3 regions of the Arcicella sp. LKC2W genome follow, and region 1 is predicted to be linked to each of the others. Evidence: riboswitches for the same ligand, from Rfam matches in the RefSeq annotation. Region 1 holds a riboswitch; each other region holds the start of a gene.
What was found. A riboswitch is a leader RNA that binds a small molecule or an ion and turns the genes downstream of it on or off. The one in region 1 is predicted to bind cobalamin.
Positions count from the first base shown of each region.

Region 1 (4,850 bases):
TGTTATTTATATCATTCAAACAAAACTTGACCCCATTGCCAAAATAGATTATCATGCCATACAAGTAGAGGCTCTTTTCTACAAAAATTATGTGGGTGGCAACGCATTCTGGATTCATACATGGTCGATTGATGTAGAAGAACATTTTTATCTGTTGCTCCCGTTGCTTTTCTTAGCCTTATTGTTTTTCAATAAAGCAAGTCAAACGCCTTTTAAAGCCATTCCCTATTTGTTTTGTGCAATTGCCATCGGAAGTTTAGCACTCAGAATTCATGCAACTTTAACGATGCCTTTCTCTCACGTTACCAACGTTTCGCCTACGCATTTACGGATTGACTCGCTTTTCTTTGGTACGCTGTTGTCGTATTTCTACCATTTTCATCGTGAAAAATTAGGCAGTTTCGTTACCAATAATAAAAATCTTCTCCGCATCGCAAGTTTCATCTTGCTTTTACCTTGTGCCATTTTTTGGGATGAAAACCCACAAATGATTACTTGGGGCTTTACCTCTTTATATTTAGGTTTTGGGGGAATTCTACTATTAAGTATTTATTCTGAAATAAAATTGCCTCCATTTCTTGAAAAAATATACAAGGGTATGGCAACGATGGGTTTGTATTCGTATTCAATGTACATCATTCATTGGCCATTGATTTGGTGGTTTAAATTACCTATTGGGGAGTATTTAGATAACCATTTCCCCATTAAATTAGGGGCGTTTTTTGTCTATTTTGGATTGGTTTATCTATTGGGATGGATACTTTCTAAAACGATAGAAATTCCATTTTTGGCTTTACGAGATAAACTTTTTCCTGCCAAATCAAAATCACTTTAAGATAGCATAAATGTACCTTCTGCCAATTCTTTTTTAATGACTTTTATTCTGTCGTTTAATGTAATATGTTCAAAATCAATGCCTTCAACGCAGATGGCTTTTAGAAATACTTCTACTTCTGGTTGGTGATTGGTCTTTTTCCCTGTGCGTACATCAATGTATTTTGAGGTCGTCCAAAGTACAGCACGAACCGTTTTACAGTCGTAGTCGGTCATAACAAATTCTGTAACTAACGTATTTTCGTTATGATAAATGGCTGATGAAATTATTTTGACCCATTCACTCACTTTTGCAGACGACACATAAGCAATTTGATGGTTATAAACCACCCATGATGTTTGATTATGAATAAAATAATCGTTGTAGTCAAATTGATAAACTTCTGCTACTTGGTCTTCCCGAGCATTGAAAAAATAGTCAAAGTATTTAGCGTTATTCAAATGTTGAAGCGGGTCGCAATCTTGGAAACGAATGACCGCTTTTGAATATAATTTCTTGGGATAAGTTTTATTGGAATCTAATTGGAACATATTTTTGGAAGTGATGAGTTATAATTTATACGGTAGGACAGGTTTCCAACCTGTCAATGAAGTACATTTGAGAGATTTCCAACCTGTCAATGAAGTACATTTGAGAGATTTCCAACCTGTCAATGAAGTACATTCGACAGGTTAGAAACCTGTCCTACCTTTATCAATACAAAGTTAGTTTATAAGCGTGGTTGAAGAAGGGCAAAGTAGAATGAATTGTAAATATTCTTCAAAACCCCTAAATTAGCAAGTAAATGTAGTTCGATGGCTTAACATCGAAAACATATTCAAATACAAAACGAATGACAAGAATATTATTAGTTGAGGACGACGATAGTTTAGGGTTTGTAGTAAAAGACAATCTTGAGCAAGAAGGATACGAAATAAACCTCCAAACAACAGGAAAAGCAGGACAAAGAGCCTTTCAACAGAATCAATACGATATTTATATTCTTGATGTGATGCTTCCAGAAATGGACGGTTTTACGCTTGCAGAGTACATTCGGAGTACGGGAAGTGATGTGCCAATCATTTTTTTGACGGCAAAATCTTTGAAAGAAGACCGCATTAAAGGCTTGAAATTGGGAGCGGACGATTATTTGACAAAACCATTCAGCATTGAAGAATTGGTTTTGCGAATCGAAGCTATTTTGAAAAGAACGGGTAAAAAGAGCAATCAACAACCCATAGCAATTCATACACTCGGCAAATATACTTTCGATACCAAAAATCTAAAGCTCATTTTTGAAGAAAAAATTCAAGACCTAACGCACAGAGAATCTGACCTTTTGGAGTTTTTGGTTCAGCATAAAAATGAAACTTTGTCGAGAGATAAAATCCTTATCGCTATTTGGGGAGACGACGACTATTTCAAAGGCAGAAGTTTGGATGTTTTTATTACTCGACTTCGTAAATATATCAGCCAAGACCCAAGCGTTAAATTAACCAATGTTCACGGCGTTGGGTTTAGATTGGAGGTGTAAAATGTAGCACGGGAATCCTTCCCGTGTGATTTGCAAGTATCCGTTTAAAACACGCCTCACGGGAAAAAATCCCGTGATACCATAATATTTTTCAATTTTCCCACTACCTTTGCATCAGTTTATGGTGCTTTCTATTCGTTATCGAACGAATTTAACGCTTAATAGGGAAATCGGTAAAAGCCGATACTGTCCCCGCAACTGTAAGTTTTATAAAGTCATTACCATTCTTCAATAACCACTGGTTGTTGGTTATTGGTTATTAGTTAATTAGTTATTGGTTAATGGTATTTTTAATACTTGTGCCTAATAACCAATCACTAATAACCAATCACTAAAACTGGGAAGGTTCAGTAATGATAAAACGAGTCAGGAGACCTGCCATTAAATCATTCTTGGTTTTTGTTTACGGAAGATAAACATAATCGAGCGTTAGATTTTCTCTTTTTATTTTCTTGGTCAATTTCAGCGGTGCTTCCGTCGGTCAAGGCTTAACGAATGTTGTTATGTCTCTTGTCGTGTATTCTGTACGTTCTCGGATTTTATTTTCATTAGTGGGTTTGGTTTTACCCTTGTTTGGCTACGCCCAAGAGATTGCCAACAAGCAAATTGATGAAGTAAAAGTTACGGGTTTTGCTACCGAACACTTTATGGCGGGTTTGAAAGTGCAAAAAATAGATTCAGCCACTTTAGCCAGATTTCAATTCCAAACCTTAGCTGATTTCCTACAATTTCAATCACCAATTGCTTTTAAAAGTTACGGTTCTGGGCAACTGACGAGTATTTCCTTTCGTGGAACGTCGGCAATGCACACGGCGGTACTTTGGAATGGCTTAAATATCAATAGTCCAATGGCAGGGCAAACGGATTTTTCAACCGTTCCTGTTTTGGGTTTCGACGAGATGTCAATTCAGTACGGTTCAGCCGCCAGTTGCGTAGGTACGGATGCGGTTGGAGGAAGTATTTTATTAAGTTCCGTTCCAAAATGGAAACAAAAAGGGACAAATTTTACCATTGGCGGTCAGTATGCAAGTTTTGATAATTATAACGGACAAGCAGGTTTGAGATTTGTAAAAATTAGTAAATCTGGTTTGCAATTTTCTGGAAAAACATTGTTGTACGGAAGTCAATTTAACAACCATTTTAACGCAACCGAAAGAACCGACAATACAGGGAGAACTTACCCAATTGAACCTTCTGAAACTGCCCAAAAAGGATTTATCCAAGATTTATATTTGAAGAAAAAGAATGGAAATACGCTTTCTTTGAATATTTGGTTGACCGATAATAAATTAGCCATTCAGCCCGATGTAATTGCTTTTCGGGAAATTACGCAAAGTAAAGCCTACCGTGTTTTATCAGCTTATCAATTTGGCAATACCAATGTAAAAGCAGGTTTTATTAAAGATATTTTAGATTACGGAACGGGTGATTTTCTAAATCCAAGTCATTCAGAAACAGATAGATACATTGCTCGTGCCGAACACGAATTTTCAATAAAAAAGAAAGATTCCTTCCAACAAACTTCTTTGAGAATTGGGGGTGAATTTGTGCATTACGTCGCCAAAGTAGATGGTTATGGTGGTGGCTCAATCACCGAAAGCCGACAAGATGTTTTTGCATTGTTACGCCAACAATTTACTCAAAAATTAACCGCTTCACTAAATCTACGTCAGGCATTTTCAACTCGTTATGTTGCTCCCTTTACGCCATCTTTTGGTTTAGAATATGCGGTGATTTCAAACGAAAAAACACAAATTAAATTAACAGGAAATATTGCCAAAAGTTACCGTTTACCAACGCTTAATGAACGTTATTGGAAAGTATTAGGCAATATCAATATTCAGCCTGAAAGCGGATTGAACAAGGAAGTTGGAGCAAATTGGAAACAAGTTGTTTCTGCCAATCTCAATGCTTCATTAGGCGTAAATGTCTATCATAATTTGATTGATAATTGGACGTACTGGAATCCAGATAAAGGCTATCGAGTAGAGAATTTACAGCAAGTTTTAAGTCAAGGTTTTGAGATTACGGGTAGCATTAAGTATTTGAAGGATAGGATATTAGGGGGCGTTTTAGCTACTTATGCTTATACCGATGCGTCTCAGCAAAAAGTCTATGATGTTTATGCCGTTGATATTATTGGCAAACAATTAATTTACGTTCCCCTACATACACTCACGGGAACGGCTTATGTGGGCAAGGGCGATTGGTCATTGAATGTTCAAGGGCTTTATAACTCTGAACGTTTTATTACCTTCGACCATTCAGGGCGACCATTTCCGTCGTATTTTATTGTAAATAGTACCGTTTCGGGCAAAATTCATTTCGGCAAAATTCAAAGTAATCTTATTTTTCAGGTCAATAATTTGACAGATACCGTTTATCCAAGCGTTAGAAAAAATGCGATGCCTGGGCGTAGTTTTTCTTTGGGTTTGGTGTTTTCGGGGAATGTTTTTAATCATTAAAATTCAATAATTTTTTATCCATATAAATCAAAACAAT
Region 1 is NZ_JAYGIN010000004.1:315,261-320,110, forward strand. It holds gene VB796_RS04930 (acyltransferase) at 1-835, shown strand, start outside; gene VB796_RS04935 (acyl-CoA thioesterase) at 832-1,365, opposite strand; gene VB796_RS04940 (hypothetical protein) at 1,379-1,510, shown strand; gene VB796_RS04945 (response regulator transcription factor) at 1,668-2,348, shown strand; cobalamin riboswitch at 2,454-2,746, shown strand; gene VB796_RS04950 (TonB-dependent receptor plug domain-containing protein) at 2,852-4,813, shown strand.

Region 2 (4,850 bases), on a different contig from region 1:
GTTCCACCAGAAACTGTTCCGTAAGAAGTATTAATTCCATCATTCGAAGCGGTTAAATTGGTAACACCACCTGCAATGGTAATAATAATTGACTCCATTCCTTCATACGACTTTGTTACGTTGATAGTCCCATCATTCACTGTAATGGAAGTTCCTGATTTTAGTCCATCATCGGTTGCTGCAATATTTAGTTCACCACTATTCATGACGAATGCCCCGTCACTTTTAAAACCTTTTGCTTCACTCGTGAGTGTTGTACTATAAGTGTATTTAGCACCAGATGCAGTTATATTTGTTGTACCACCGCTAATCGTTGCAGTACCGTCAACACTAATACCTTTTGCTCCACTTCCTGAGCTATTTACGGTTATATTTCCACCCTTGATAGCCAAATTTTTATCACAATTAATGCCTGCTGGTGCTGCAATATCTAAATCAGCAGTTACATAATAGGCTGCTCCAGTGGTTGTAATTTTTATCGTTCCTGAAGTCAGCGTAAAATCTCCGCCTGTTTTTATTCCTTTAGAACCTTTCCCTGAAACCGTTAAAGTTATAGCGTCGGCAGTTCCAATTGTTGTGTAACTTTCACTTTTAATGGCATTACCTTTATCGCCTGTGGTTGTGACCGTTATTTTTCCTCCTTTTATTAAGACATAAGGCGTAATTGTGGCATCTGTGCCTTCATACGGAGCCGTTATTCCATCATCAACACTATTGACATTGATGGTTCCACCATTAATGGCTACGTAACCTTCTTCCGCCACAATACCATCACTTGAAGAAGTCACCGTAACTGTTCCTGTATTCATCAAGAAATAATCATTTGCGTGAATACCGTCTTTTAAAGAAGATTTTACTACAATATTGGCATCGTTAATTTCAATATAATCATCTGCTACAATGGCGTGTTTGCTATTTCCTGTTACATTTAAAGTACCAGTTCCCATAAAACTCAATTGTCCTTCGCTGAAAAAAGTACCTTTTTGGTCTTCGCTACTGGTAGCATAAGTTGCCCCATCAATCAAGGTATTGCTTGTTCCTGCTAAAACATTAATTGTACCCTTCTTTTTTGACTGACTATTAATGGCTGGGCCAGTGCTATTGGTCAAACTCACGCCTTTTAAAGTAATGTTATATTTATATTCACTGTAAATTTTGAAACTACCTTTTGAGGCAGTACCCGATAGTAGATATACGATTTCTTTGGTCGTATTGGTAGAAGTAACAGTAACGTCCGCACCACTTACTGCAACACTTACTCCAGAGGACTGATAAGGATTATTAATGGCAGCACTTGTTCCTGAATAGGCAATCACAACGGTATCTTTAGCAGCACTTGCCGTACCCGTAGAACCTACCGCAATGGCAAGCGTAACGGTACAACTTTGTCCGCCCAAACTCAAATTAAAAGTAGCCGTTCCTGCCGAAGTCGGCGTTCCTGCAATGGTATAAACTAAATTTCCTGCACCATTTGCTAACGTTCCTGCCGCTAAAGTTGCCGTAAGCCCTTCTACACCCGTTGAAGATGCCACCGAAACATCATAAGTTCCACCATTTCCACCTGTATAAGCCATTGTTACGGTGCCTGTGTATGCCGTTCCATTGGTACCAACGGCAGGAGCAACGGTACAAATTAAGGTAGAAATATTAGCTTTTGAAGCTACTACGGGCAATGATAACGTACAGCTTTGTCCACCTAAATCAATAGGAAAACTGGCAGTTCCAGCCGTTGCAGGTGTACCCGTAATCACAAAACTGGCAGTTCCGCTACCAGTTGCCAAAGTCCCCGCTGATAAAGTTGCCGTAAGCCCCGTTACTCCTGATGAAGCGACGGGCGTTCCTGCGGTATAAGCAACGCCATTGCCACCAGTATAAGGCACGCTGGCAATAGCAGTATAAGAAGCCCCGCTTGTAGCAGCAGCCGAAAATGTTGTACTTGAACAAGTAAGTGCAGTAATACTTCCTGTTTGAACTGCTGTTATTTCATCAGTCTTGCACGACTGGAAACTCAATATAAGGGTCAGCACGATGCTAACGACTACGAGACTTTTTTTAATCATCATCTTAATTTTAGAGAAAATGCCAAGAATAGCATGAATTAAATTTATACAGGGAAAAGAACCGATTATGTGTAATAATCTTTTGTTCTACTGAAAATGGGTATAACTTAATTACCCAAATACAACCACAATCGCCCCACTTAATAAAGGTATCTATTTCTATAAAATACACCGTTAGGATTTTACATATTGCTTCAAGATTAAATACTTGTTAAAAAATTGTTACGATAAATCTCAATTAGGCAAAAATCTACTTGGGCAATTATTAGTAGAAGATGAAAATATTAACAAACCTGACTTTAAATTTCTCATTTATCCAAAATGATAATTTATCTAACTAATCAATAATTTAAAGATAATATTTTAATAAAAAATCAACATAATAGATAAAATAACCATATATTTTACATTTTAAAGAATTTCAAAAATCATAAAACCTTCTATATTTACCTTTGCAATATCTCAAAAATACCCGTCAATCGGATAGTTGGTTTTTCTGTAAAGGGAAAATTAAAAAGGAATCGTGTGCGAATCACGAACAGTCGTGCTACTGTATTTAACCGTTTCAGTTTGAAACAAGTCAATCCCCACGTTGCCCATTGTTCCGAAAGAATGAGAAGGGCGGGAGAGATGTTATCAGTCAGGAGACTTGCCTTCTATCTCAATGATTATACGCTCACGAAAAGTGTGTAAGCCACGCATTGAACAATTTTTATTTCATTGAAACGATACCACAAGTTTGTCCGTTTGGATAACGTTGTTGGAAAAATCGTGTGCATACAACTTTAAATGACGGTTTGGGTGTCTTGAGTTTTTTTCACTTAAAAAAACAAAAAGACCATGATTACACACAATTTGGGTTATCCACGCATAGGTAACCAACGAGAATTGAAAAAAGGCTTGGAACAGTTTTGGGCAGGCAAAATTTCGGAAGAAGAATTACGTACCATTGGCAGTAAAATTCGTCAACAAAATTGGCAAACACAGGTGGATGCGGGTTTGAATTTAGTACCATCCAATGATTTTTCTTTTTATGACCATGTACTCGATACGTCGTTGATGTTAGGGGCAATTCCAGAAAGGTATCAAGTATTGGTTGACAATCAGCATAATTCTGAACTTGATGTATATTTTGCTATGGCGAGAGGTTTGCAAACCGAACAGGCGGATATTCAGGCCATGGAAATGACTAAATGGTTTGATACCAATTATCATTATATCGTTCCAGAATTCACTAAAAATCAAGACTTTAAGCGATTTTCAAATAAAGCCATTCAGAATTTTGAAGAGGCAAAATCTTTAGGAATTATTACAAAACCTGTCTTGGTTGGGCCAGTAACGTTTTTGTTATTAGGAAAAGAAAAGGAAGCAGGTTTTGAAAGGATTGATTTATTGGATAAAATTCTTCCTATTTATATTGAAATTTTACAGGAATTAGCTGCCAAAGGTGCTATTTGGGTACAGTTAGATGAACCATGCTTGACCTTAGATTTAACTGAAAATGAGATTATTGCGTTTCAGAAAGCCTACCAAACTATCAGAGAAAGTGTGCCTGCCTTAAAAATTCTCTTGGCAACCTATTTTGAGTGTTCTGGCGACAATATCAATTTGGCTACCAGCCTGCCTGTCAATTGTTTACATATTGATTTAGTCCGTTGCCCTGCTCAATTAGGTGATATTTTAACCCTGAAACATTTTGTGGATTCAGATAAATCTTTGTCGTTGGGTGTTGTGGATGGACGAAATATTTGGAAAACTGACTACAAAAAAGCCTTGAGTTTTATTCAAACGGCAAATGAGCAATTAGCTACCGATAGACTTTTGATTGCTCCTTCGTGTTCTCTTTTGCACGCTCCTTGCGACTTAGATTTGGAGAAAAACGAAACGGTTTTAACGCCAGAAATTAAAAGTTGGTTTGCTTTTGCTAAGCAAAAATTAACAGAAGTGGTTGCCTTAGGGAAAATTGCAGATTCAAAATATGACCTAAATATTTCATTAGCATTTGCTGAAAATCAAAGAGTTATTGAACATAGAAAAACTTCAGTTTTGATTCACAAACCATTTGTAAAACAACGAGTTGCGGAAATTACACCTACTGATTCGGTGCGTCAAAATCCTTTCCCTATTCGTCAGAAATTACAATTGAAAGCATTGCAATTACCTTTATTTCCAACTACAACGATTGGTTCTTTTCCGCAAACTGACGAAGTACGCAAGTTGAGAGCAGATTTGAAAAAAGGCGTAATTTCTCAAATTGAGTACGATAATTTTATTGAAAAGGAAATCGAAAAATCAATCATTTGGCAGGAAAAAATTGGCTTAGATGTGTTGGTTCACGGAGAATTTGAACGAAATGATATGGTTGAATACTTCGGAGAACAACTTTCTGGCTACGTTTTCACCCAAAATGGTTGGGTACAAAGTTATGGTAGCCGTTGTGTGAAACCGCCAATTATTTATGGTGATGTAGAACGAACGACTCCAATGACGGTTCGTTGGTCAAAATTTGCCCAGTCAAAAACCAATAAATTGATGAAAGGAATGTTGACAGGGCCAATCACTATTTTGCAATGGTCGTTTGTGAGAGATGACCAGCCACGTAGAACGACGGCTTTCCAAATTGCACTTGCCATCCGTGATGAAGTTTTGGATTTAGAAAATGCAGGAATCAAGGTTATTCAAATAGATGAACCTGCTATTCGTGAAGGCTTGCCTCTCAGAAAAGCCGATTGGGAAAATTACTTGCAATGGGCAACTGAAGCCTTCCGTTTGAGTGCCTCGAAAGTGAAA
Region 2 is NZ_JAYGIN010000021.1:66,441-71,290, reverse strand. It holds gene VB796_RS17310 (carbohydrate-binding domain-containing protein) at 1-2,063, opposite strand, end outside; cobalamin riboswitch at 2,532-2,732, shown strand; gene metE (5-methyltetrahydropteroyltriglutamate--homocysteine S-methyltransferase) at 2,901-4,850, shown strand, end outside.
Region 2: it holds a riboswitch for cobalamin, as region 1 does, so the genes downstream of both, metE (5-methyltetrahydropteroyltriglutamate--homocysteine S-methyltransferase) here and VB796_RS04950 (TonB-dependent receptor plug domain-containing protein) in region 1, are expected to answer to the same signal.

Region 3 (4,850 bases), on a different contig from region 1:
GGAATATTTAAAATGTGACTAAAAATATTTCTAATCACCCCTGCATGAGTAATAATTAAAACTTTTTGATGAGGTTTAATTCGTAAACTTTCTATAAAACTACTAATTCTTGCGTGCATATTCACCAAACTTTCACCTTCTGGCGGGGCAACATTTACAAAATCTATCATCCAAGGGTTTAATTCTGAAAACGGGATTTCGTTCCAAGACTTTCCTTCCCAAGTTCCAAAATTCAGCTCCATTAGTGCATCATCAAACTGCACATGACGAGAGCAAAGTTCAGCAGCTAATAATTTGCATCTGAGCAATGGGCTTGAATATACTCCATCGAAATCCGTGGGTAGTTTTGCTTTTAAAAGAGCAACATCTTCTAAAAAAGTATCTGCCAATGGAGGATTGCTTTGCCCATAACATACTGATTTTCCTAATTCCACTTCCGTGTGCCTAATTATATATATTTCCATATAGCCAGATATGTTAATAAAACGATGATTTCACCAAATTGCTCAGTTGCTCCAAGACAATCGCCAGTATAACCTCCCAACCATTTTTTGAAATACCTATTTGAATACCAATAAAGCAATAATAGAGGTAAAGCTACCATTAAAAATAGCGGATAAATAAGCCCTAAAGTAGCTAACGGCATTAAACCAAATAGATATGCCCCTGTTATTTCTACGGAAGTATGCCCTTTGGCTATGGGTTTGGCTTTGGAGGTTTCGTCTTCACGAGCATATTCGCTATTAAAAACAATATTTATCGCTGTAAGGCGTGCCAAAGCATGATACGAGACAAATATAAGTAGTAATGTAATGTATTCTGTACTCGCTATTTTTACTAATAATTTGCTCAAAACCAATATCTTTAAAACCATAAGTAAACCGATAGCAATACCTCCGTAGGCTCCTATTCGGCTATCCTTCATTATTTCAAGAATTTTGGTTTTTGTCCAGCCACCGCCAAAGCCATCAAAAACATCAGCAAAACCGTCTTCATGAAACGCCCCCGTACACAAGATACCTGCTACAAGCGAAAGCACTACGGCAATTTCTATATCAAAAAGTAATGAAAAGAAAGCATAAATCACAAATGAGACTCCGCCAACAATCCAACCAATTAATGGGAAATAGCGTGTCGCTTTATTGATATACTCAGGAGAATGGTCGGTACTGGACGGACAAGGTATGCGTGTATAAAACATCAATGCCGTGAAAAAAATCCGTAATTCGTTTTTCATAATTTCAATCTTTATTGCTTATGCCTGCCGACTCAAAACTGGACATTTGGTTTAGAAAATTAACTGCTGATTCTATTATCGGGTAGGCAACTGCACAGCCTGTCCCTTCTCCCAACCTCATATTAAGCTGCAAAAGTGGCTCAGCTTGCATAAATGCTAACATTTTTTTATGTCCCTGCTCTTCTGACTGATGGCAAAAAATAGCATTTTTAATAATTTCTGTATTGATTTTAAAAGCTACTAAAAAAGCCGAACTTGCGATGAAACCATCTACTAAAATCAGCATATTCTTCTCAAAAGCGGCCAATATTGCCCCAACCATTTGGGCTATTTCAAAGCCCCCAAATGTTTGTAATATCTCGATTGGGTTCGTGATAGTACCATGAAGGTTGGCGGCTATTTTGAGTAGAGATATTTTATTTTCTAACTGTAAATCATTTATTCCAGTGCCACGGCCTACACAGTTTTCGATCGGGATTGTACAACAATAACTCATCAGCATAGCTGCGGCTGAAGTATTGGCAATACCCATCTCACCAAAACCAATTACATTGCAGCCTGTTTGGGCAACTACGTTCACGATTTTTTTCCCTTTTTGCAAACAGTCCTCCAGTTGTGAGGGAGTCATGGCTTTTTCTCGCAAAAAGCTCCGTGTTCCTCTGGCTACTTTGGCATTAATTAAATTAGGGTTCGATTCAAAATGATAATTTACGCCTGCATCCACAATTTTTAGAGTAATACTATTTTGCTTGGAAAATACATTTATTGCGGCACCACCTTGCAGAAAATTCAGTACCATTTGATAAGTAACCTCTTGAGGATAAGCACTTAGTCCGTCGTTTGCTACACCGTGGTCACCTGCAAAAACTACAATTGTAGGGTTCTTTAAAACTGGATTTAAACTATTCTGAATAGAGCCAACTTGAAAGGCGATTTTCTCTAAAACGCCCAATGCACCCAATGGCTTGGTTTTAAAATCAATTTTGCGTTGTAGTATTTCTTGTATTGATGTCATATTTTTTCTTTTTTAAAGCCATAAGCACAATGCCGACAACCATTTTTGCAACAAAAACCCCTACTTAAGTGGTATAATTCTGTAAATACCCAAAAGCGGTTTTCTAAATAATAGTGTAAATTTTCAATCATGGGTATCCCAGTTGATGGGAATTGGGTCTCTGTGGCTTGTCTCAGCAATTTTTCGAGTGAATAGGTACAAGAACTGCAAATATTTGTGAAATAGGTTTTCTTTAAATATTCTTCAAGCGACTTCGTTTTCGGATTAGTAACACCCAAATCAACTGAATCACATCGGTTACAATTATTTTTTTCCATTGTTTTAATTTTCTTTCAAGTCTTCAACCAAAACTCTTGAATAATTCATATACAAACAGCCATTCTATCCTGAAAACTGTCGGCTGAAACTGAGCTTCCTTTACTACCCTTTACTCAAGTAGAGATACTCAGGAAAGTATTCTAAGGAATTACGTCCACCAATTTCTATACCGAGGTTTCCAATTTTTTTCCAAGATTTCTTGACCAATAACCGTAATTACCTTATCAGTTTGACTTTGTTTGGTGGGTACTTTAATGCCATTAACTACCACTTCGTCGAGTGATTGGGAATCGGAAACCAAAATAGATTTCTGAGCAAAAAGCGTTTGCGTAGCGAATAATAAGGCTACAAAAGTGATTTGTGTAATGTTTTTTAACATTTAGTAATTTGTGTTGCAGGAAATAGACGGTCAAAGGAGGTATTACACCATTTATTATTCTTAAAACTCAAAATATATTTCTACGGGAAAGGATAATCGAACGCTCAATTTTGTTCATCCACCGTAAACAAAAACCAAGAATGATTCAATGGCAGGTCTCCTGACTCGTTTTATCCTTACCGAACCTTCCCGATTTCAATTATCAGTTACCAGAATTAACTCTGCTTACTGTCAACTTTTCCCAGTGGTTATTGAAGAATGGTAATGACTTTATAAAACTTACAGTTGCGGGGACAGTATCGGCTTTGACCGATTTCCCTATTAAGCATTAGATTTGACGAATTTCAAACGTAAAGCACCATAAACTGAGCCAAAGGTAGGAGTTTTTTTTAGATTTAGGTCTTGGGTAACACATTTGAATTATTGAAATACATCAAAAGTGTGTAAGAAACTATATTTTAGATTCTTGAACCAAGACTAATGCTTTAATCAAGAGTCACGGCTTTTGAAATATAAATAAGGTGGATTAATAGCAAACCCGAATCAATGAATCAACAGCGGATTCAATGCTTATGGTAAGAAACCCTTCATTGATATTCCTACGATACAAATTTCCGTCTTTACAATTATTTTACTTTGGAAGTATAAAAAAAATACCGAACCTTACATTATTATTGCCTGTGCGGTAGTAGGCTATGTACTAAAAAATTATTTATTATGACAAGAAATCAATTTTTGGCAAATACTGCCATCATCACAGGGGCAAGTTTGCTGAAAGGAAACGACGTTTTTAGTGCGACACTCAATGAAAGTGGTTTGGATAAATTAACCGATGAAACTGGAAAATTTGTGCTGGGTGCATTGCCCTATTCTGAATCATTTTTAGAACCTTTTATGCCTGCTGATGTGCTAAAATTGCACTACACGGCTCATCACGGGGGAGCGGTAAATACTGCCAACAAAGCCACTGGGTTAATTAATAAGGCTTTGGAAAGTGGTAATTTTGAAGGGGTAGATTATTGGACAAAAAAACTGTCGTTACACCTATCAAGCCATGTTCTGCATACTATTTTTTGGACAAATATTACCAATAAAAAATCTGAACCAAAGGGTGAATTATTGAAGCGAATAGAGAAAGATTTTGGTTCTTTTGATAAAATGAAAGTACAATTGGCTCATCATTCTAAAAATGTGGATGGCAACGGTTGGGGACTTTTAGGCTTTCATCCACAAAGTAATCGTTTGATGATTTTGGAGGTTGAGAATCATGAAAAATTAACCGTTTGGGGCATTGTTCCTTTGATGGTCGTGGATGTTTGGGAACACGCTTATTATCTGAAATACAAAAATAAACGGGCTGATTTTGTAGATGAACTTTTCAACTATATGAATTGGGACAATGCCGCTCAAAGACTTGACATTGCCTTGAAAATGACAAGATAAAATGATGGAGAAATCTTGAAATATCCTGTTGAGCATTGCGTTTAAAATGGTTCTTCGTCAATTTCTGTATTTTAAATTATAGAAGGTTTCTCAAAATTGACGAAGAACCTGATTAATCTGCATTTCTTATGTTGGTTGTGATTCAGTCGAATCATTAAATTGGTTGACTCTGATTTACCACTAATCAACATTAATCCAAACCCCTAATTTCCGATTCAAGTGTTCCATAAAAATGAAGTGATAAAACAAACATTAAACCTCAATAACGATGCGTGTTTGGGTGAAACGTCTGCCAACTATGCCAAAATTCTTGATAGGCATTTACTTTTTTAAGAGAAATTTTTAAATCTGTATTTGTTCCTTTCAAGTCAAAACGTTGCTTTTGACTTATTAATGAGTCATTTTTAAGGCTAAATTTCATTTGCTCATCGGGTCTTTCAAAGGCAAAAAAACTTTTA
Region 3 is NZ_JAYGIN010000038.1:9,845-14,694, reverse strand. It holds gene cobC (alpha-ribazole phosphatase) at 1-464, opposite strand, end outside; gene VB796_RS22505 (adenosylcobinamide-GDP ribazoletransferase) at 449-1,237, opposite strand; gene cobT (nicotinate-nucleotide--dimethylbenzimidazole phosphoribosyltransferase) at 1,242-2,252, opposite strand; gene VB796_RS22495 (DUF5522 domain-containing protein) at 2,249-2,383, opposite strand; gene VB796_RS22490 (hypothetical protein) at 2,719-2,949, opposite strand; cobalamin riboswitch at 3,082-3,327, opposite strand; gene VB796_RS22485 (superoxide dismutase) at 3,667-4,392, shown strand; gene VB796_RS22480 (DUF3179 domain-containing (seleno)protein) at 4,652-4,850, opposite strand, start outside.
Region 3: it holds a riboswitch for cobalamin, as region 1 does, so the genes downstream of both, VB796_RS22490 (hypothetical protein) here and VB796_RS04950 (TonB-dependent receptor plug domain-containing protein) in region 1, are expected to answer to the same signal.